2 regions of the Acetobacterium sp. K1/6 genome follow, and region 1 is predicted to be linked to the other one. Evidence: a T-box and tRNA genes for the amino acid it is inferred to sense, from the RefSeq annotation. Region 1 holds a T-box; the other holds one or more tRNA genes.
What was found. A T-box is a leader RNA that pairs with one kind of tRNA and senses whether it is charged. The one in region 1 lies ahead of pheS (phenylalanine--tRNA ligase subunit alpha), so its partner is inferred to be a tRNA-Phe.
Positions count from the first base shown of each region.

Region 2: it has a tRNA-Phe gene. The T-box ahead of pheS (phenylalanine--tRNA ligase subunit alpha) is inferred to sense a tRNA for this amino acid. The anticodon was not compared.

Region 1 covers NZ_JAXQGA010000005.1:119,153-130,709, forward strand. The annotation lists gene infC (translation initiation factor IF-3) at 1-237, shown strand, start outside; gene rpmI (50S ribosomal protein L35) at 347-550, shown strand; gene rplT (50S ribosomal protein L20) at 574-930, shown strand; gene U2P91_RS06080 (TrkH family potassium uptake protein) at 1,060-2,436, shown strand; gene U2P91_RS06085 (potassium channel family protein) at 2,451-3,119, shown strand; gene U2P91_RS06090 (TrmH family RNA methyltransferase) at 3,122-3,913, shown strand; T-box leader at 3,952-4,176, shown strand; gene pheS (phenylalanine--tRNA ligase subunit alpha) at 4,245-5,267, shown strand; gene pheT (phenylalanine--tRNA ligase subunit beta) at 5,281-7,659, shown strand; gene U2P91_RS06105 (DNA-processing protein DprA) at 7,677-8,555, shown strand; gene zapA (cell division protein ZapA) at 8,647-9,207, shown strand; gene lexA (transcriptional repressor LexA) at 9,251-9,895, opposite strand; gene U2P91_RS06120 (tyrosine recombinase XerC) at 9,980-10,960, opposite strand; gene der (ribosome biogenesis GTPase Der) at 11,223-11,557, opposite strand, start outside.
Region 2 covers NZ_JAXQGA010000006.1:44,492-56,048, forward strand. The annotation lists gene U2P91_RS06855 (cation-translocating P-type ATPase) at 228-2,618, shown strand; tRNA gene U2P91_RS06860 (tRNA-Pro) at 2,806-2,882, shown strand; tRNA gene U2P91_RS06865 (tRNA-Ile) at 2,903-2,979, shown strand; tRNA gene U2P91_RS06870 (tRNA-Phe) at 2,989-3,064, shown strand; gene U2P91_RS06875 (L-fuculose-phosphate aldolase) at 3,321-3,989, shown strand; gene U2P91_RS06880 (amidase domain-containing protein) at 4,239-5,564, shown strand; gene U2P91_RS06885 (M23 family metallopeptidase) at 5,718-7,079, shown strand; gene U2P91_RS06890 (hypothetical protein) at 7,226-7,786, shown strand; gene U2P91_RS06895 (RecX family transcriptional regulator) at 7,837-8,529, shown strand; gene U2P91_RS06900 (pyridoxamine kinase) at 8,538-9,389, opposite strand; gene U2P91_RS06905 (PLP-dependent aminotransferase family protein) at 9,493-10,884, shown strand; gene U2P91_RS06910 (competence type IV pilus major pilin ComGC) at 10,992-11,381, shown strand; gene U2P91_RS06915 (prepilin-type N-terminal cleavage/methylation domain-containing protein) at 11,412-11,557, shown strand, end outside.

The DNA of each region.
Region 1 (11,557 bases):
GTTGAAGAGCATGATATTAATGTTAAAATTAAAAATTGCATCAAATTCTTGGAACAAGGTAGCCGAGTCAAAGTGGCTATTCGTTTCAGAGGCCGCGAAATGGCTTATACTGAACAGGGAAAAACGGTACTTCTTGATTTTGCAGAACGTGTTTCTGATCTCGCCGTGGTAGAAAAAAACCCGAAAATTGAAGGAAGAAATATGGTCATGTATTTAGCACCGAAAAAAGATAAATAAATCAACACGTTAATTGACTATCTGCTACTGGAACCGATCTATTTTTGATTAAGTTCCTCAGATCTAGTTTTTTATAAAAGACACCTTGTACAGGGAGGAGGAAATAGTTATGCCAAAAATGAAAACACACCGTGGTGCTGCAAAGCGTTTTAAAATAAAAAAATCAGGTTTTATTAAACGGACAAAAGCAGGAAAACGCCATATTCTTAACAAAAAAAGCAGTAAGCGAAAAAGAAACCTCAGAAAAGCGACTGGTTTGGCTCCTGGAGATGCTAAAGTAGTAATGAAAATGATCAAAATGGTAAAAAGATAATATTTGAAGATAGGAGGAAATAGATAATGCGAATTAAAAAAGGCGTTAATGCCAAAAAGAAACATAAAAAAGTACTTAAACTTGCTAAAGGCTATTATGGTGCTAAAAGTAAGTTATATAGATCAGCAAATGAAGCCGTTATGCGAGCACTCAGATCTTCATATGTTGGCCGAAAAGAAAAGAAACGAAATTTCAGAAGATTGTGGATCACTCGAATCAATGCTGGGGCAAGAATGCATGGTTTAAGCTATAGTAAATTTATGTTTGGTTTAAAACAGGCTGGTGTTGAAATTGACCGTAAAATCTTAGCAGATTTGGCAATGAATGATATTAGTGCATTCAATGATTTAGTTGACGTATCAAAGAAAAACATGAACTAATCGTACGAAAAACTTCTCAACGGATTATCCATGCTTGGGAAGTTTTTTTATTATATATTATTGTTGCTTTTTCAAAACAGAGTGTTAAAATAAGTATGGTTATCAAATATTTTAGGTGGAGACAAGATCATGGCAGAAAAGATACGTTGGAATTTTAATAAGTTTGTTGGACAGCGCTCCCCTGCGGAAATGTTGATTTATGGATTTGCTCTGGTTATCTTTTTAGGTACAATTCTTCTTACTCTGCCCATCGCCAGTGTATCAGGAGAGAGCGCTGGTTTAATCGACGCGTTGTTTACCGCCACCTCAGCTGTCTGTGTGACAGGCCTTGTGGTTGTGGATACGGGAACCTTTTGGTCAGTCTTCGGAAAATTCGTTATTATTTTTCTGATCCAGATTGGTGGTTTAGGTTTCATGTCACTGACCACCATGTTTTTTGTTCTGGCCGGGAAACGCATTACCATCAAAGATCGACTCTTGATTCAGTCTTCGGTGAATATGGATTCGATCTCTGGAATCGTTAAATTTACCAAATATATATTCTTTTCATCGCTTCTGATTGAAGGAATCGGGGCTTTATTGCTGGCACTTGTTTTTATTCCTGAATACGGATTTTTACAGGGGACTGCATATAGTTTTTTTCATGCCATTTCAGCTTTTTGCAATGCCGGTTTCGATCTGTTTGGGAACTATTCGAGTTTAACAAAATATGCGGGGAATTTTATTATTAATTTTGTTATTGGTGGTCTTGTTATCTTAGGTGGATTAGGTTTTGCTGTTACCAGTGATTTGATTAATGTGCGCAAGTTTGAAAAGATGAGTATGCATGCTAAACTGGTATTAACCGTTACAGGTGTTTTACTGATTGTTGGGTTTGTCTTCTTTTTTATATTTGAATATAATAACCCTCAAACCATGGGAAGCTTATCCCTTCCAGAAAAATTTTTGGCTGCTTTTTTTCAGTCCATAACACCGCGAACTGCTGGATATAATACTATCAATACAGCAGCGTTGACGCCGCCCTCACTTTTTTTAACCATGCTCTTTATGTTTATCGGTGCATCACCAGGATCTACTGGTGGGGGCGTTAAAACATCCACATTTGCCATTATTATTATGACTGTTGCCTCAGTGCTGCATGGTAAAAAAGATGTTTCTATTTTTAAACGAAGCATTTTAGGTCCAGCTATTCGCCGGGCAATTTCAGTAATTGTCATTGCTTTCGCTATTGTCATCCTGATGATTTTTGTGTTATTATGTACTGAACCCGAAGCTTCTTTTGAAACAATCGTTTTTGAAGTGCTTTCTGCATTTGGTACGGTTGGGTTAACGACGGGATTGACCCCACATTTATCTATTGCTGGGAAAATAGCCATCAGTATTACCATGTTTGTTGGTCGGCTAGGTCCTCTGACGGTAGCCTATGCTATATCACGAAGTGAAAAACGAGCCCGGGAAAACGTGGGTAATTTTAAATTGCCTGAAGGCAATATTATGATTGGCTAGAGGAGGAGTATTAATTGAAAGAAAAGCAGTTTGCAGTCCTTGGTTTAGGGCGTTTTGGTGAAGCACTTGCCATCACTCTTAGTGAGTTGGGCTGTAATGTTGTTGTTGTTGATAAAGACGAAGAAAAGATTCAAAACATCGCGAATTTGGTAACCTATGCGGTACAGGCCGACGTGACCGATATCAATGCGCTGAAGTCGATTGGTTTGAAAAATGTAGATGCTGTTGTTGTATCCATCACTTCTGATATTAACAGCAGCATCATGGGCATTGTCAATGCTCAGGAGTTGGGGATCAGCGAGATTTATGGGAAAGCAAATAATGCTCAGCATGAAAAAGTACTGCTTAAATTAGGGGTTAAAAAAGTATTTTCCCCTGAACGTGATATGGGTGAACGGGTTGCGCACAATCTTTTTTCTGGCGATTTTATCGACATTTTAGAGCTGGATACTAATCATTCCATTGTTGAAGTGGAGTCGCTCCATGTCTGGGAAGGAAAAACATTGGAGCAACTGAACTTGAGAGAAAAACACGGATTAAATGTGATTGCCATTCGTACTCTCGATGTATTAAATGCTTCGCCCTTGGCAAGTGATCTTATTCATCCTGGCGACAAACTGATTGTTATGGGTGAAAATCGATCCATTAATGAGATCAATAAACTATCCCGAAAAGATCATTAGCAATGTTTTTAGAAATCACTTCAAAAAATAATGAGCAAATTAAATATTTACGGAAACTCAGCAGTAAATCTTTTAGAGATGCGGAAGGGGCCTTTGTAATTGAGGGAACCAAATTGTTTCAAGAAGCCGTCAAAAAAAGATTGCAATTTAAACAAGTATTTATGACAAGTGAATGGCTAAAAACAAATGATGCCTTGTTCAACGAAAGTATGATAGAGCTGGTCGATAATGGTGTGCCCATCGCAATTGTTGCGGCTTCAATTCTAACATCCGTTTCCAACTTGCAAAAACCGGAAGGGATAATCTGTACGTTACCAAAAATGAGTGTCCAGCCAGGCATCTTTAAACGATCTATTTTATTAGAAGATGTTCAGGATCCCTACAATGTTGGTAGCATTATCAGAACTGCTGATGCGGCTGGCTTTGACTGTGTTGTAACATCGAATAAAACAGCAGATATTTATAACGAGAAAGTACTTCGGGGTTCCATGGGTTCAATCTTTCACCTGCCGATTTATCAAGTTGAATCGTTGCCAGTTTATGTAAAACACTTAAAAGAGCAGCTAGTCACCATCATTGGTACCTCTTTAACTGGTAGTTCCATATGGGAGCGCGAACCCCTTACCGAATCGTTTGCTATTATTATGGGAAATGAGTCCAGGGGGATGTCGGATAAGATGAGTGAGTGCTGTGACGTTTTACTTAAAATTCCTATTTGGGGACAGGCCGAGTCGCTTAATGTTGCAACCGCAGCAGGGATCATCATGTATGACCTGATCAGAGATTTTAAATAGATTATTTTCAGAACAGCATTAAACAAAAACTAAATAAATTATCAACAATGATAGAGCGAGTAAATAAATATTGAATTTTACAGAGAATAAATCCCAGGCTGAGAGATTTTGTGTTTAAATTTATTGAAGTTCCCTCTGGAGTTTTAGACGTGAACGTCATCTTTTGATGACCTTTAGCTTCTAACGTTAATTGCGTTAAAATTTTGAGTGAATACATAGAGTATTAATTTAAGGTGGTACCGCGGAATAATTTCGTCCTTTTTAGAAGGACGATTTTTTTAGTTAAATGATTAAAAAAGAACACTTAATAAGATAAAAAAGGGAGAATAAAATGGAGTTAGAACTCAAACAACTAAGAGATCGCTGTTTGGCTGATCTTAATGCTGTTGAAGAATTAAAAACGTTGGATAATGTGAGAATAAAGTACTTGGGCAAAAAAGGGGCACTGACCATCGCCCTTAAGGGAATGGGTAAGCTTTCCAACGAAGAGCGTCCAATAATTGGAAAATTGGCCAATGAAATACGGGAAGAAATTGAGAATAATATTTCAGCCCAGAAGCAGTCGCTTGAACAAAAGGAAATCGAAGCTCAGATCAAAGAAGAAAGCATCGATGTGTCCCTGCCGGGAAAAAAGCATCAAGTCGGAAATCTTCACCCGCTTACCACAACCGTTAATGAACTCAAGGAAATCTTTCTGGGGATGGGATTTTCCATTGCCGAAGGTCCGGAAATTGAATGGGCTAAATATAATTTTGACTACCTCAATGTTCCTCAGGATCACTCCGCTAGAGACTTGCAGGATACTTTTTATTATGAGGACGAGATTGTCCTGCGAACCCAGACCTCACCAGTACAGGTACGGGTTATGCAGCAGCAGAAGCCACCATTGCGGGTTATCTCACCAGGCCGAGTTTATCGTAGCGACGAAATAGATGCCACCCATTCGCCAGTTTTCCATCAAATGGAAGGTTTGGTCATCGACAAAGGGATTACCATGAGCGATCTCAAAGGAACCCTGGATTTATTTGCTAAAAAACTCTTTGGCGAACAGACCAAGACAAAATTCCGGCCCCACCAGTTTTATTTCACCGAACCAAGCGCGGAGATGGATGTCACCTGCTTTAAATGCGGTGGTGTCGGCTGCAAGGTTTGTAGCAACACCGGTTGGATTGAGATTCTTGGCTGCGGCATGGTTCACCCCAACGTTTTGCGGTTCTGTGGCATTGATCCCGAGCAGTACAGTGGCTTTGCCTTTGGGATGGGACTGGATCGAATAACGATGATCAAATATGGCATTAACGATCTGCGTTTATTATTTGAAAATGACTTGCGTTTTTTAGCGCAATTTAAATAGGAGGAACTATAACATGCTCGTTTCACTGAATTGGTTAAAAGAATTTGTTGATATAAAAATACCCCCTTATGATTTTGGCGAGGCTCTGACCATGTCGGGTACAAAAGTCGAAACATTAACGGTTGTTGCTGAAAATGTAATTAATATTTTTACTGGAAAAATCACCAAAATTGAACCTCATCCCAATGCCGATAAGCTAATTGTCTGTACGGTGGATATGGGAACTGACGAACGGGTGATTATTACGGCCGCTAAAAACGTCTTTGAAGGCGCGATCGTTCCGATTGCTGTTGATGGCGCTGTGATTGCCAATGGCACCAAAATCGGTACCAATGATTTTCGAGGACTGCTTTCACACGGGATGTTTTGCTCCATTGAAGAACTCGGTATGAACACCGATTTATTTTCCAAAGAAATCATGGAAGGGATTCTAATTCTCCCAGAAAATACCCCCCTGGGAATGGACGCCAGGGAACTGCTGTGGCTGGATGATGTGATCATTGATGTCGAATTGACGGCTAACCGCTCGGACTGCCAGTCCATCATCGGCATCGCCCGGGAGGCGTCAGCAACCCTGGATCTGCCGATGGCCGGTTTTACTACTTACTCTGCTATCGAAAGCTCAAATCAAATTGCTAATTATTTGTCGGTAAAGATTGAAGATCTGGCTTGTCCTCGTTATGTAGCCAAGATGCTAAAGGTAAAAAAAATTGAAGCATCACCGCTGTGGATGCAGATTAAGCTTCTAAACAGCGGAGTTCGTCCAATTAACAATATTGTTGACGTCACCAATTACGTAATGCTCGAACTGGGCCAACCACTTCATGCCTTTGATTATCATAGTCTCCAGTCCAAGGAAATTGTGATTAAAACTACGACTGATAAAAAAATGATTACTCTTGATGATCAAGAGCGGGCCATTGATAAAACCATGTTGATGATCACAAACGGTAAGGAACCGGTGGCGATTGCCGGTGTAATGGGCGGAGAAAATTCAGAAATAACTGAAAAAACCAGCCTTATTGTTCTGGAGTCTGCCAACTTTAACAAAAGCAGTGTGCGTTTAACAGCCAAGCAACTGGGTCTTAGAACCGAGGCATCGTCACGTTTTGAAAAAGGCGTTGATCCTGAATTAGCAGGTATTGCCGCCCTGCGAGCAACTCATTTACTCTTAGAAATCGGCGCTTGTGAAGTCATTGAAGGGCTGATTGATGTTTATCCGAGTGTTGTATCCTTAAAAAAAGTCATCCTGGATGTTAATTGGTTCAATGCCTTTGTCGGTATTTCGCTCTCAAAGGATGAAATTTCAAAAATACTGGCCCGTTTATTCTTTAAGGTCGAATCAATCGACGATCATATTCTGGCAGTTGAGGTTCCTAGTTATCGGATGGATATTGAACTTAAAGAAGATCTGGCTGAAGAAGTGGTCCGGATTTTTGGCTACGATATGATCCCCGGTACCATTATGGGAGGCGAAACCATGGTAGGGGGTAAAACACCAGTTCAAAAATTTGAAGACGCCCTTAAAAACATCCTGGTCGGTCAGGGGTATTATGAAACACTAACATCCTCTTTCACCAGTGAAAAACGCCTTCAAGGGCTGAATTCACAGCTCGAAGACAACCTCATCCCGCTGATTAATCCATTGGGAGAAGAAAACAGTATTATGCGCCATACCCTCATCGGACATCAATTGGAAGTGATTTCACTAAACTATAATCGAAAAAATCCGTTTGGTCGTTTTTTTGAATTGGCAAATACCTATCGCAAAAATTTTAATCCCGGGGAGTTGCCCATAGAAGAACAGAAACTAGTAATGAGTAGCTATGGTAATGAGGATTATTTTGACTTAAAAGGAGTTGTCGAGCTATTACTTAAGCAGTGCGGAATCAAATATCCGGAATTTATTGCCGGCGGATCAGATTTCTTCCATCCCGGACGAAAAGCTGAAGTTTTCGTAGATGGCGTAAAATTAGGAGAAATCGGTGAGATTCATCCTGTTGTCGTCAAGAATTATGAACTGCCAAAGCGGTGTTATGTATGCCAGTTGTCTTTTGAGGCACTTTACAATTGTTCTTCGCTGGTTAATAAATTTATCGATTTACCAAAATTTCCGGCATCAAACAGGGACTTGGCTATTTTATTGAAATCAGATATTCCGGCTACTGCAGTTGAAACAATTATCCGCAAAAATAGTGGTGATATTTTCGAAAGTATCGAATTATTTGATGTCTATACGGGGGCTCAAATACCAGATGGTTATAAGAGTTTGGCCTATGCGTTAAACTTCAGACATCGCGAACGGACGCTAAACGACAATGATATCAATCCGGTGATCGATCAAATCATTTGCGAACTCAAACGATCATTTGACGCTCAGCTTCGCGAATAATTAATGCAATTACGGGTATGAATCATATATATGAGATTATTATTGGCCTTTTACAATTAAAAGGGGTCGGACGCCAGAAAATTAAGCTGCTGCTAGAAATTATTACCTCGCCCCAGGTTCTTTCATTCCGAGAGGTGGTGGAAATCGGTCAAACTTTTCATATTATTACAAGTCAAATCGGACGAGTTGAGATTGAGCAAGCCATTGCGGATGCCAAACGGCTCGTCGATGAATGCGAAGAGCTGGGGATTCAATGCAAATCCTATTTAGATGATGGTTTTCCAGTGTGTCTTGATTTTAATGATCATCCGATCTTACTGTATTATATCGGAGATCTTGAAATCTTAAATCAACCCAAACGGGCCGCGGTTATCGGTAGTCGCACGCCGTCTCAACTGGGAGCGGATTTTGCTTTTCAGGCCGGTAAGATTCTTGCCGAAAATAATTTTGTCGTGATTAGTGGCCTGGCCGCCGGATCAGATTGTTATGGACATCGTGGTTGTCTGGCCGCCGGGGGAAAGACAGTGGCATTTTTGCCTTCAGGTTTGGTTCGGCTTTATCCGGGTTCGAATAAAGAATTGGCAGAAAGGATTTGTGATCATGGCGGTTGCCTGATCTCAGAATACAATCACCATGAAACGGTTCAGCCTTATAAATTTGTCGAACGAGATCGCCTGCAAAGTGGCACCAGTCAGTTTGTGATTGTCTCTAACTTTTCGCCGGGTAGCGGAACCATCCATACGCTGAGTTACGCTAACAAATACAAGAAGCCGATTTACTCCATCCCGGTTGTTTATGATCAATCAAGAGATGGATTTGAATACATCACTCAGAAGCACATCAACTTTCAGATCATCGAAAACACAAAACTGATGCAAGTGATCGAAAATTATTAATTGATAAATCATTTGTGTTTTTTAAGTTTATTACATATAATAGAGTGGAACACAATTTACCACTTAGAAATTTATTTCGCAGGAGGAAAAAATGCCTGAACAAACAATAATGGAATTACGCATATTAGATACTGAATTTAATTTAAAGGCAAAGGGAAACGAAGAGCATATCAAACTTGTCTCTGATTATGTCAATGCCGAGTTGGAACGCGTCAAGGCGGCTAATCCTTTTACTAATCACATTCGGATTGCAATTCTAGGCTGTATGAACATAACTGAGCGACTTTTTATTGCAGAAGAAGAAATTCGTACCAGTGAAGAAGTAAAAGCGAAGGAAATTGGCGAGATTAAACTAGTCCGAGATGAACTTGAGAAAACGAATGACTTATTAGATGCAGAAAAAGGAAAATATGAGACTCTGGCGGAAGAAAAAGAGTTGCTACAAAAAGAATTAGACGAAAAAAATGATTTACTGGCTCAATACCGTGAGCATTTGCGACAAAGTAAAATTGAAAGCGAAACCAGTCGTAAAACGATTTTAGACTTGCAGAATCAACTATTTGAAAGCCAGATTGAATTAGTAAAAGCAAACAAAAATCATATTGAAAAAGACGTTTTTAAAAATATTGAAGACAAAATGAAATTAGAATAAGATTATCAATTAAAAAAAAGATGTGAAAACATCTTTTTTTTGTTTAGAATTTACGCATTAATCCGGTAACCTTACCTAAAATTTTGATATCTTCTTCATTGCAGATAATGGGGTCCATAGTCTTATTTTCGGGTTGGAGCCTGATTTTATTGGTGTCTTCATAAAAGATACGTTTTACCGTAGCTTCATTATCTTCAAGCAGAAGGACCACAACAATTTCACTATTACTTGCCGTTTCCTGTTTTCTGACGATAATTTTATCACCATCAAGGATGCCGGCATCAATCATGCTGGTCCCCTTAACTTCAAGAATAAACGCGCTATCTGTTCCTGCAAAATCTAAGGGCAACGGAAAAACATCGGTGATATTCTCAATCGCGAGAATTGGCGCTCCGGCTGTTACACAACCTAAAATTGGCAGTGAAACAACTGTTTTTTCATCGAAGTAACTTGATATTGTTTCGTTAGGATCGTGACGAAGAACTTCGATGGCCCGGGTTTTCGTTGCATCCCGTTTAATATAACCCAGTTCCTCCAGCTTTTTTAAGTAAGTGTGAGCAGTGGAGGTCGATTTTAGATTAACAGCGGCACATATTTCCCGTACAGATGGGGGATAACGCTTATCTCGCATTTGAGCTTCAATGAATTTTAATATTGCAAACTGTTTGCTGTTTAAATCCTCGTACATTAGCATTCCTCCAAATTTTTATAACTTATTATAACATATCCTAAGAATAAAAACAAACGTAAGTTCTTTCTATAAATCATACTCTTAGTCATCACTTTCAAATTGAGATAAGGGATTTTGATTGAGAGTATCGCGAAGGGTTTCTTCGTTGATATGGGTATAGATCTGCGTTGTTGAAACATTTTGATGTCCCAGAATTTCCTGAACCGAGCGCAGATCCGCATTGCCATAGCGAAACATCAGGGTTGCCGCTGTATGTCTGAGCTTATGGACACTGATTTCGTCCGTATTGAGTCCACAACTGGCCAGATGTTTCTTTACCAGATGTTGAACTGCCCGATTACTGATAGGAGTATTCTGCTGACTGAGAAACAAATGGGGGGAGTCTGATTCCTGGCGGACTAAAAGATATCGATTGATCGCTTTCAAACAGGCATGGTTTAAGAAGACGGTACGTTCTTTATTACCTTTTCCAATGATCCGCAGGGCGTCATTTTTGATGTCCGTTATTTTTATTTGAGTGAGTTCGGAAAGACGCATTCCACAATTAAGAAATAACGTAACAATGGCAAAATCCCGTTCTTTATGACGACCGGTTATCCCTTTTAATAGATCCACGGCTTCATCCCATTCCAGATAACGGGCATGGCGAGCTGGTAGCTTGGGCATTTCGAGTTCTGTCACGGGGTTGGGAAGAAAATATTTTTGTTTATTACACAGATAATTAAAAAACGAGCGGAGTGAGGATACCTTTCGGCTACGGGCGGCGTCGGAATTATGCCGCTCCTTACTTGAATAGGAAAGAAACGCATAAAGAATACCCAGGTTGACTGCTTTTAAATCATCAAGCGTGACATCATCGATGGGAATCTCATCAAAGTCTAGGGATTGGGGAACCATCGCAAAATAACGCTTAATAAACCGAAAAAAGATGATCAGATCATAACGGTAAGCCTGAGCTGATTTTTCAGAATAACCTTTAATGGTCAAAACATAATTCAGAAATTCATCAATCAATGCGTTTTTTAAAATTATTCGATCAGTTTTATTTGTTGGGGGTGTCATGACAAGTACTCCTAAATTTATTTGGTATTTATGTAGTGCGTAAAGACAAGATCAGAACAGTTCATGAAGGTAACCAGGCGGCTAAAATAGATTGATCTTAGTTTATCACATTTTATTCGTTTTGTCACGAAACTTACATTTCGTGACAAAACATTTTAGTCTCTTTAGCTGGTCTGACCATAACTACAGATCCAAAAAGAACGAAAATTCTGCATAGCTGCTGCAAAATTCCCGCTCTTCAGATTAATAACTGTTTTTAATCTTATTCCGTTCGTTCCCGAACAAAAAATCGAATCGGTGTTCCAAAGAAATCAAAGGTTTCCCGAATCTTGTTTTCAAGGTAACGCTGATATGAAAAATGGACTAAGGTCATATCATTGACAAACACCACAAATGTCGGCGGATTAATGGCGACCTGAGATGCATAGTATAATTTTAGTCGACGGCCATGTTTTGATGGCGGCTGCTTCATCATGACAAATTCGGCTAGTGCTTCATTGACCTTACCAGTAGTGATCCGTTTGGCGCTTTGTGCTTTTACATATTCGATGGTTTCAAATATTTTGCCCAGTCGTTGTCCGGTTTTGGCTGAGATAA
Region 2 (11,557 bases), on a different contig from region 1:
CAGTCGCCAACTACAAGCAAGCTTGTGAATGGCTCGTTGCCTGCGCGCAGAATCGGACAGGTTTATCAACCTGTCCGCTCCGATGCGTACAACATGATGTAACAATTGTCGGTACTATGTTATTTGTCTGATCTTATCGCAGGTATTCTAAGACTGTTACAGATACAAGGTATTTTAAGATTATGATGTTATAATCCAAACAGTGAATAAATTACTGGGAGGATTCAATGGAGAATAATATCAACCTTGAAATTGGACTGACTCAAGCCCAGGTTGAAGAAAGGATCGCGGACGGAAAAGTTAATGTCCAACCCCAATCCAAAACAAAAACCATCGGCAGAATAATTAAAGACAATAGCTTAACCTTATTTAACATGCTTAACATCATCCTGGCATTGATGATTATTTTTGTGGAATCGTTTCAGAACCTGCTATTTATTAATATTGTTATCATTAATACGTTTATTGGCATCATACAAGAAATAAAGGCAAAAAAAACCATTGATAAGCTCTCACTGATTTCCCAGCCTCATGTTAGTGTGTTACGGGATGGCAAGCTTGAGGAAATCGTCTTTGAAAAAATTGTGATGGATGATATTCTAATCCTGAAAGCGGGCAAACAGATTCCTTCGGATTCCCAGGTGGTAAAAGGGGAAATAGAAGTCAATGAGTCTCTACTGACTGGCGAGTCCGATTCGATTATGAAGTATGAAGGGGATGCTCTGCTTTCCGGCAGCTTTGTGGTGTCCGGGCAAGCGACGGTGCAGGTGACTCAGGTAGGTCTGGAAAACTATGCATCTAAATTGGTTGAAGCCGTTAAGGTCGCAAAAAAACCAAACTCGGAAATTATGAAAGCACTGGGCTTTATTATGAAAAGCATTGGCATTGTGATTGTTCCCCTCGGCCTGTTACTGCTTTATAAACAACTACTTGTCCAGAATTTGCCGCTACAGGTGAGTGTAACCGGGACGGTGGCGGCCCTGATTGGGATGATCCCGGCGGGATTGGTGCTCCTAACCAGTGTGGCTCTGGCGGTTGGGGTCGTTAGACTGGGGCGTCACCAGACTTTGGTGCAGGAACTCTATTGTATTGAGACGCTGGCTCGGGTGGATGTCCTTTGCTTAGATAAAACCGGTACCATCACGGAAGGGAACATGGAAGTCCTGTCAATGGAAACCATTTGTCATGACAAAAATCCCGTTCAGGCGATCAGGGCTTTAATTGCTAATCTAAAAGATGACAATGCCACCTATCGGGCGCTTAGCGAAAGCTGTCAAGGGGAGGCCCCAAAATGGCTTTGCGAGCGGGTCATTCCATTTTCGTCGGAACGGAAGTGGAGCGGCGCTTTTTTTGCGGAACAGGGTACTTTTGTGATCGGCGCGCCGGAGTTTGTTTTAAAAGAGCGTTACGATGAAATTAAGGAAAAGGTTGAGCACTATGCCAGCGAAGGTAACCGGGTTTTAATGCTGGGGTATGCTAAAGAACCCTTTAAAGAAGATGGCAGCCTGCCAGAAAATATCAAAACCATCGCTCTGCTGCCGATGGGGGATAAAATTCGTCATGAAGCCAAGAAAACGTTGGAGTTTTTTAGAAACCAGGGCGTTGATATCAAGGTAATCTCTGGCGATAACCCGATCACCGTATCTCAGGTGGCACATCGGGCGGGACTGCTGGATTGGGATAATTTTGTCGATGCGTCGACGCTCACAGAAGATGAAGATGTTCACAAGGCTGCCCAGATCTATTCGGTTTTTGGCCGGGTAAGCCCAGGACAAAAACGACTTTTGATTGAAGCCCTTAAAAATCAGGGCCATACCGTAGCGATGACCGGGGATGGGGTCAATGATGTTTTGGCCTTACGAGAAGCGGATTGCAGCATTGCTATGGCCGAAGGGAGTGATGCGGTGCGCCAAGTATCCCAACTGGTCTTGTTGGATTCCAACTTTGCTAGCTTTACCCGGGTTTTGATGGAAGGGCGTCGGGTCATTAACAACATTACCCGTGCGGCATCGCTGTTTTTAGTGAAGACGATGTTTTCCCTGATGCTGGCCGTTATTGTGATCATTGCCAATGAGGCCTATCCCTTTGTGCCGATTCAACTGACCTTAATCAGTGCGTTGACTATTGGTGCGCCTTCTGTTTTTCTGGCTTTGGAGCCGAATAAAAACCGGATCACCGGAAATTTTTTAGAAAAGGTTTTAAAAAAATCGTTGCCGGGTGCTTTGACGGTGGTGTTTAATGTTGTCTTAATTATGATTGTTGGTTCCTATCTGGCATTGGATCACCAGCAGATTTCGACGCTGGCAGTGATTTCCACTGGTTTAATTGGACTGGTTATTCTTTTTCGGGTCAGTCAACCTCTGGATAATAAGCGGTGGGCGTTATTTTTTACGATGACCGTTTCATTCCTATGCTGTGTCTTGTTTTTGGAAGACTTCTTTTTCCTGGTGCCGATTCAGGATTTCCTGCCAGCGATGTTGATTGTTTTGGGAATTACGATCCTTGATATCTATCCCTTATTGCGGATTTTTAGCTGGATCGTTGATCAGATTGAAAGGCTTCTCAATCGCCACCAAAAAGAAAAAAGGATGGCTAAAGCGACCGTATTAGAAAAATAGTAAAGCTAAAGCTTTTTTCGCAAAAGGATCAGAAATCTGATTCTTTTGTGAAAAAAAGACTTGCATTCATGTATTTGATCGTGCTATAATAAGCAAGTCGTCAAAGATAAGCTTTATCTGAAAGAACAAAGATAAAATAAAGATTGACAACAGATTGATAAACATCTATAATAGTCAAGTATTGTATCGAGGTGTAGCGCAGTTTGGTAGCGCACATGGTTTGGGACCATGGGGCCGGAGGTTCGAATCCTCTCACCTCGACCATTTTTTTTAAAATTACTTGGGGGCCTTTAGCTCAGTTGGTTAGAGCAACCGGCTCATAACCGGTAGGTCCGGGGTTCGAGCCCCTGAAGGCCCACCATATTTTTTTGCCCAGATAGCTCAGTCGGTAGAGCAGGGGACTGAAAATCCCCGTGTCGGTGGTTCGATTCCGCCTCTGGGCACCACCACTTAAAGAATAACAGCGAAAGCTGTTTTTTTTTGGTTAGAAATAGGTAAACATAAATAAACCTTAATCGCTATTGAGAAAAACGAAGAAATATTATAAAGTATAGAAATGACATCAGTAATATAAAAATACTTTTGTATCCTGAAATAACCTCAGAAACAGTCGGATGTGAAACGTTTTTTAAATGGAGAGCGGCTATTATACGAGTATCGATCGTAGACTTAAGTATTGTTATTAAAATTCAGGAGGATAAAATGATCTTACAAAAAGAACGAGAAGATGTGGTGCGTTATTGTCAAAAGCTGATTGAAGCAGGGTTAACGAAGGGAACCGGTGGCAATATCAGCATTTATAATCGGGAACAAAGGCTGATGGCAATCAGTCCTAGTGGCATTGATTACTTTGAAACAGAGCCGGAGGATGTTGTGGTTATCGATATCGATGGAAAGCATGTGGACGGAAAAAGAAAACCATCAAGCGAGCATGAGCTGCACCGCATTTTCTATGTGAAACGTGATGACATCGATGCAGTTGTTCATACGCACTCCGTTTATTCAACAGTACTGGCCACGCTTGAAGAGGGCTTGCCTGCCTCAAGCTACCTGATTGCGTTAGCGGGGTTGGATGTACGCTGTGCCGACTATGCGACCTTTGGTACTATGGAATTGGCGCAACTTACCTTTAAGGCCATGGTCGATCGTTATGCAGTATTGATGGCTAATCATGGTCTACTGGCTGGTGGCAAAGATATTCTAAATGCCTTTAATATTGCCGAAGAGATTGAACACTGTGCGGAAGTTTATGTCAAGGCCCGATCAATCGGAACGCCGGTGATTCTCAGTGAAGAAGAAATGACAAAAATGATTAGCATCTTCAATAAATCTTACGGACAAAAAATGACAAAAGCTGACTTAGACAAATAAAAAAAAGCTGCGAGTAACTCTTACTCGCAGCTTTTTTTACTGTCCCTGGCGACTAGCGCCGGGAAATCAAAAGGAAGTCGGCGGTAAACTTGCAATCTGACAAACAACAATCGCTAACACAAATGAGTAGAAAGAGGGGAATGTTTGAGAAAAATCTAACCCGTGAGAAAGTTAATTTTCATTATCCGTTCACATAAAAAGCACATTGTAGATATATAATTGTTACAAATGGTGAAGAGGTGCGAAAAAATGAAAATAGTAATGAAAAGATCAAAGAAATCCATAAAGCGCAAACGGAGGCGGACGATGATTGGCCTGGTGCTGATGTCCCTCATGGCAATGGGCGTTGTTTGCGTGGGTGTCATGGCAAATTCATACTCGATCACCACCAGCACAGAAAGCATCTTTGAAGCGAAAAACAAGAGTAGTGATGCTAAAAAAGTAGGCGGCGATATAATAATTCGCGATAGCGATGAAACACTCGATGACGTTATGCTTGAGTCGATTCGCGACTATTTTAAAACTTATTTTAAGGCCCTGGCCAATCTGGAATCAGAAGATATCACCGCGATGTTTGTGGATTCGTTTAGCGAAAACGCCTGGATCAATCAAGCGTCTATGGATTATCTGATTCAATTAAGACAAAGCCAGAGTAATGATCTTAAGATGACGGATTATCAATGTGGGCTGACCGTCACCAGTATCAGTGAAGGATATGGTGAGATTGAAGTGGTTTTAGTAGAAGATCACCATATCAATTTCGCTTTTATTTCCAATGTTGATTCCTATAGTTCCGGGATTGCCCATACCTTTTATCTGAGCGAAACTAAAGATGGTTACGCGATCTCAGAGCATTACAAAGAAGAAGACAGTTTTTTGATGTTGGAAGAAGCCATCGCAGACAGCGATGAAAATCCTCAGGATGTGGCAGATCAACTTCTCGGTGAAGCCTTAGCTGTTATTGAAGAATTATCCCGGGAAAAAGACGACTTTAATATGGAAAACGGCGATAGTTGGACCAACTCCACCGATCACAGCTATGATGCTGAGGCAGCAGTGGATTATGCCATGACCTGGGTTGATCCCATTGAAGTCTTGCGTAACGAGGACTATGGCGTTTATGACAATTATGGTGGCAATTGCAATAACTACATCTCCCAAGCGCTTTTTGCCGGCGGCATCCCCATGGATAGTGACGGCTACAATAATACCCAATGGAAGTGGTATGGTGAAGAAGTGGATGATGAGGATGGCTCAGACTGGGGGCGAAGTCCGGCCTGGACGGGGGTAGCGGAGTTTTACACCTATGCCAGTGAAAATGAAGGGTATGGACTGGCAGCACTGGTGGATGAGAATGTTTTTTCCGGTTCGATGGGTGACGTCTTACAATATGGACATAACGGTGACTGGCTTCATTCGGTTATTATTAGCGATGTAATAAACGATGATGACGGCAACATGGCAGACTATCTCATTAATTCAAACACCACGGATCGCATAAACTATCCGGCCAGTGCCTATGGCTATTCGGAATTACGACTGATTAAAGTTTTGGGTTGGAATGACGGCGATTAGTTGAAACAGATTTTAGTATCTGTATTTTTCTTCCTAATTTATGAATTAAATACGATATGTAGATGCGAGTTGGATTAAAAACGCAAATGACTTGTAAATTATAAAACCATATGGTATCATATTTGTAAATAAATTGTAACATGGAGGAGCGGTATGGATAAAACTCAGAATATCTTTGAAAAAGTTCGCGAAAGATTAAAAAAATACCGATTCAATTGGTCAACCCAAGAAGTTGAACAGGATGAATTCATAGAGATTGAGCATGTCAATCATTGCCAAACATTAAACAGTGACACAAAAAGACGATTTAAACTGCGGGGTTCTGCAGTTGTTGTTTGTACTTTTTTAGTATTGGTTGGAGCCGGAGTAGTTGATGCTCAAACCCGTGCCTATGAGGTAATTTACAAAGGTACAAGTATCGGCTGTGTTGACAGTTTGGATGTCCTGCAATTGGCTGTTAGCGATACGAACGATAGCAAAAGCGGCAGAAGAAACCGAGAAGGCAGCGATTACGAAATACGGATGGCTCGCTCCACCGATTTTTTAACAACTGAAGAAGTTGCTCAGGTTATTAAATCAATACGAGCTCAGGAGAAGACGGTTCAAGTTGCCCGGGCTGAAAGCGTGGCACCAACCGTTGAGGTTGCCCCCCCGGAGACACATTCAGATGAAACAAAACAGCTAGAAACCGTTAGTACAGAGGTATTAGTTGAAGAAGAACCGGTAGTTGAACCCGTTATGAGTACGGCTAATACCCCGGAAATCCAAACGGCAGCGGAGTCGGATCGTTCGGAAACACCAGTTGTTGAAGAAGAACCCGCGGTAGAGCTACCAGAAGTGGAGACCCCTCAAATTGAAACCGTCGTTGAGGGTATTCAGACAGAACAAAATCCGGCGGCAGTACCAGTTGAGGAAAACAAGGTGGTAGAAATTCCGTCGGTTGAACCAAAAGTTCCAGAACTACCGGCAGAAGTGGTGGTTGACAATCCGGTGGTTGAACCCCAAGTTCCAGAAACACCAGTAGAACCGGTGACTGAAGTACCGCCAGTAGAAGCCCCGGCAGAAGGACCACCAGTGGAAAGCCCGGCTGAAGAACCGGAAACGCCTCAGGTACAGTTTATTCTTCCCGCTAGCGGTCGCGTTGGTGAAATCCTCAGAAATTATGATGGTGGTTATTACAGTAACCATTATCGGGCGGCCGCAATTGATATCCTAAACAGTGAAGGAACAGCTATTTATGCAGCAGCATCAGGAACGGTTACCTTATCGAGTTGGTATGGCGGCTATGGAAAATGTGTCATCATTGACCATGGCAATGGCTATTCAACGCTGTACGGACACTTTAGTTCGGTGGATGTATCAGAAGGTGAAACCGTAGCCCAAGGTCAGCGCATTGGCGGTATGGGATCAACAGGGTCTTCTACAGCCAATCATGTGCATTTTGAAGTGCGGGAAAATAATGAGGCCCAGCCGATCAGTCATTATTTCAATGTCAGTTCCGGCGACTACATATAAGTCTGGCGGTACTGCATTATAAATATTCTCTATGTATTATAGACACCTAAAAAGGTGTCTTTTTTTTAAAAGATCTTGCGGAACTTGTATAAATATGGTATCATTATGTAACGAAAAAGTAACAAATAACAACAAGAGGTAAATGTATGGATGAAACTATAAAGAGTGAAAGAGAAAAACGACGAATCCAACGAAAGAGAAAAAGACAGACGCGTAGTATTGTCACTTTTATGATTTTGTTTATTATGGCAACTGTGGGGGTCGTCAGTGCTCAGACCCAGGGTTATGAGGTTTTTTACCGTGGCGAAAGTCTTGGTTATGTGCAGACCTCTGGAGTCTTTCAATCGGCGGTTGATCGGATTGAAAAGAACGTGATGGAATGTTATAATTACGATAATATCCACTTGGGCGATGGATTTGAACTGATCCCGAGCAGGATTGAAAATCCGATGGATTTTGATACCTGCATCCAGGTACTAAACAGTAAGAATATTCCTCTTTATGTGAGTGGAGCAGATATTTTCATGGATGGGCAAAAAATAGGGACCGTAACATCATTAGATAAAGCACAGGCTGTCATTGCAGCGTATCAAAGTGTTAACAACAAAAACCAAAGCGAGCTTGAATGTGTGGAAGTGATGGTGCCCTTGTCCGAAACCAAGGATTTTGCGGCCATGTTATCGGCCTTAAAAGGACGTACAAAATAAAAAATCGATCACCGGCTTTTGGCCGGTGTTTTTTTAAAAGGAGGTATCAGATGGCGGAAATAACGCGGGAAAAAGCGATGGATATGGCGGTAAAATATTTGTCTTTTAAGTCACGAACCAGTAGTGAAATGGTTAAGTATCTGAAAAAAAAGGACACTGATGAGCAAATTATTACCGAGGTGATGCAAAAGCTTAGTGAATACCGCTATATTGATGACCAGGTTTATTTAAAAAATTATGTCGAGAATAATCGGCATTTAAATTACTATGGCTCCCGTCGGATGATTCAGGACTTAAAAAAAAGAGGGATCAGTGATACCTTACTGCTGACCCTGGCAGATCTTCTTCCAAGCGAAGAGGAATATCGATGCGGTGAAATGGTGGCAAAAAAACAGCTGCGCGCATTAACGGGACAAACTTCGGTACAGAAGAAAAAGAAACTATATGATAAACTGGGAAGAATGGGTTACCCCACGGAAATGGTGTTAGAAATTATTAGAACTCTGGTTTTAGAAGAAGAACCCCAGGAATTAACCGAAGATGAGCTGGCAATTAAAGATCAGCAACTAAACGAAAAGCTTGACCGGGACTATCAAAAATATGCCCGCGCCCACCGTAAAAAGGGGGCAGCAGGCAAAGAGCTTAAGTTTAAAATTAAGAAGAGCCTGATAGGCCGGGGTTATCCTTATGAGCTGATCGACCAGAAGATCGCATCAGAACAGGAAGCGATAGAAGAAGACTAGGAGGCGGATTAGGATAAGCCCAACCGCTTAATCAAATAGGGGATAGCCCGTTCAAAACAGACCCCATAGCGTTTTTCCTGCCCCAGTTCCACGGTTTTTAGAATACATTCTCTCGTATAATCCACCGCAATTTGGGTGGATTCTTTTAGATTAAAATCGTTTAGCAGGCCAGCAAGTAGGGTGCTTCCAAAGATATCGCCGGTGCCATGGAAATAATCCGTCACCCGTTCATTAAAAGCATAGTCAAAGGTCCCCGACGCGGTGTCATAGGTGGCGGCGCCCAACTGGTGCGGATCAAAAGAAATGCCGGTAACCACTACTTTTTTAGAACCCAGCTGGGACAGTCGGACCAGTAAGGCCTCCACATAATTTTGATCATAATCCTCTCCCACATAAGGTTCATCCAGCAGGAAGGCTGCTTCGGTGAGGTTGGGTACGATAATATCAGCCTTGGCACAGAGTTTGGTCATGCCTTTGGCCATTTCGGGGGTATAAATAGAATAAAGTTCACCATGGTCGGCCATTACCGGATCGACCAGAATCAAGTTTTTTTCAGACTGAAAGCGATCAAAGAGATTGGCAATCAGATCGATCTGATCAAATGAGCCTAAAAAGCCGCTATAGAGCGCGTCAAATTCCAGATTAAGGGATTGCCAGTGATCAGCGATGGGACGGATATCTTCAGTTAAATCACGGTAGGTGAAATTCTCAAACCCACCGGTATGGGTTGACAGCACGGCGGTGGGCAGAACGCTGGTGTCAATTCCGGCAGCAGAAATAATGGGTAGCGCCACGGTTAGCGAACATCGGCCGACGCAGGAAATATCATGAATAGCGGCAACCCGCTTTTGTTTAGTAATCATTTGAAACTCCTTATTTGAAATGAGCTTATTATATGTTAAAATTGAACCTATAAAAAGCGTCAGTTAATCAAAAAATGATGGGTTCAGGTAAGGAGATATGATGATTACAATACCATTTAAGAATAAGGGTGCCTTTCTTTATGTCGAAATATACGAATATCTCAAGCGGGAAATAACCGATGGTAATTTAAAATTTGGCGAGAAGCTGCCTTCAAAACGTAGCCTGGCCAGCCATTTGTCAGTGAGTGTGAATACGGTGGATGCAGCCTATGGGCAGCTGGTGGCTGAAGGTTACCTTGAGTCCAGTCCCAAAAGAGGATATTTTGTCTGCCAGATTGATACCTATTTACTGAAACAAAATAATCACGTGTCGGAAAAAAAGATAAAAAAACCAGAAACCAGGTCCGTCAAAATTGATTTTTCGCCCAATGCCATCGATCAACGTATTTTTCCTTATGAAGCCTTTCGTAAGATTTTTAAGGTTACCTTTAATGAATATGACAGTTACCTTTTAAATAAACCAGACCTTCAAGGTGAGTTGGAGCTTAGAAAAGCCCTGGTAGAGTTACTGTATCGCTCCCGGGGAGTACGCTGCAACGAAGATCAGATCATTATCGGTTCCGGAACCAGCCATCTGCTGCAAATCTTAGGTCTGCTCTGGGGAAAGAACAAATCGGTGGTGTTGGAGAATCCGGTTTATCTTAAAGCTTATCATATTTTTGAAAAAATGGGGAACCCGGTGATTTCCATCGATATTGATGAAAAGGGGATTCAAATCGAACCGATGAAGAAATTTTCGGATGTGGCCGTTTATGTGACCCCCTCCCACCAGTTTCCGTTGGGGATGAGTATGCCCATTGATCGACGCATCCGCTTACTTAATTTTGCCAATCAGGATCAGGGGAATTATATTATTGAAGATGATTATGACAGTGAATTTCGCTACAATGAAAAGCCGCTGCCCTCACTTCAGAGTATTGATAATAATGGTAAGGTGATTTACATTGGAACCTTTTCTAAATCGATTGCACCATCATTTCGAATTAGCTATATGGTATTGCCAGAAGCCTTGTTGAAGGCCTATCTTGAAATAGCGGATGCCATTAGCTCGCCAGTTTCCAGTTTGGAGCAAAAAATGATTGGTGCTTTTATTTCTGACGGTGTTTTTGAAAAGCATGTCAATAAAATGCGAAAAGTCTATAAGGGTAAAAGGATCGTTCTGATGAATGCATTAAAGCAATGGGGTGATCGGGTCAAAATAACCGGTGAAAACGCCGGGCATCATCTGCTTGTACAGCTTGACAATGGTCTCACCGAAGAAGCTATGTATACCCGGGCCTTGGCTCAGGGCGTGCGAGTCTATCCGGTTTCACCCTATTTTATCCATGGTGCGGAAAATTATAAAAGCATGGTTTTGCTGGGGTATGGTTCGTTAACCGACAAACAGATTTATAACGGGATTGGCATCTTAAAAGAAGCCTGGGATTTATAATCGGCTGACGATGCTGTTGATTAGATTTTAGATGAGGCAAAATATTTACTCTTTTTTTTAATATCCCAGCGTGGTAATATCAAATAAAAAGAGATAGGGGATTGAAAGTGGGAAATAAATGCAAACCCGTCAGAATGCACAGGATCATCCGACAAAATCGTTTTAGCGGCTTTACGTTGATGGAAATAATTGTTGTGATTGCTGTTTTAGGTGCCCTGGCAGCGATGGCGATTCCACAATTTACCGGCGTTCTCGAAAACTCTCAGAAAAAAACGGATGAGGCCAATATTCGGATTATTGAAAGTGCCGTTTTGCTTTATCAGGCGGAAATTGGGGATATTCCAGCAGGGGTAGATACCTTTAATGAACTGGTGACGGAGCTTAATCGTGTTGGCTATTTAAAAAATTCGGAAGTAAAGGCGGTCACGAAGGGTGTCGTTTTCACCTATGATAGCGCTTTAAAAGAAATCAGTTTGACTGCCAGCCCCGGTGTATAGCGCCACTTTAATGAAAACGAGTGCAAAAAAATGAAACGTGCAAATCGTCCATGTCTACGGAAAAAAGAGGGTTATACCTTGCTGGAATTACTGGTGTCACTCTCAATTTTGGCTCTACTCACGGTTACTCTGCTTGGCACAGGATTTAACAGTCGTGATGCGTTTAGCAATAGCGC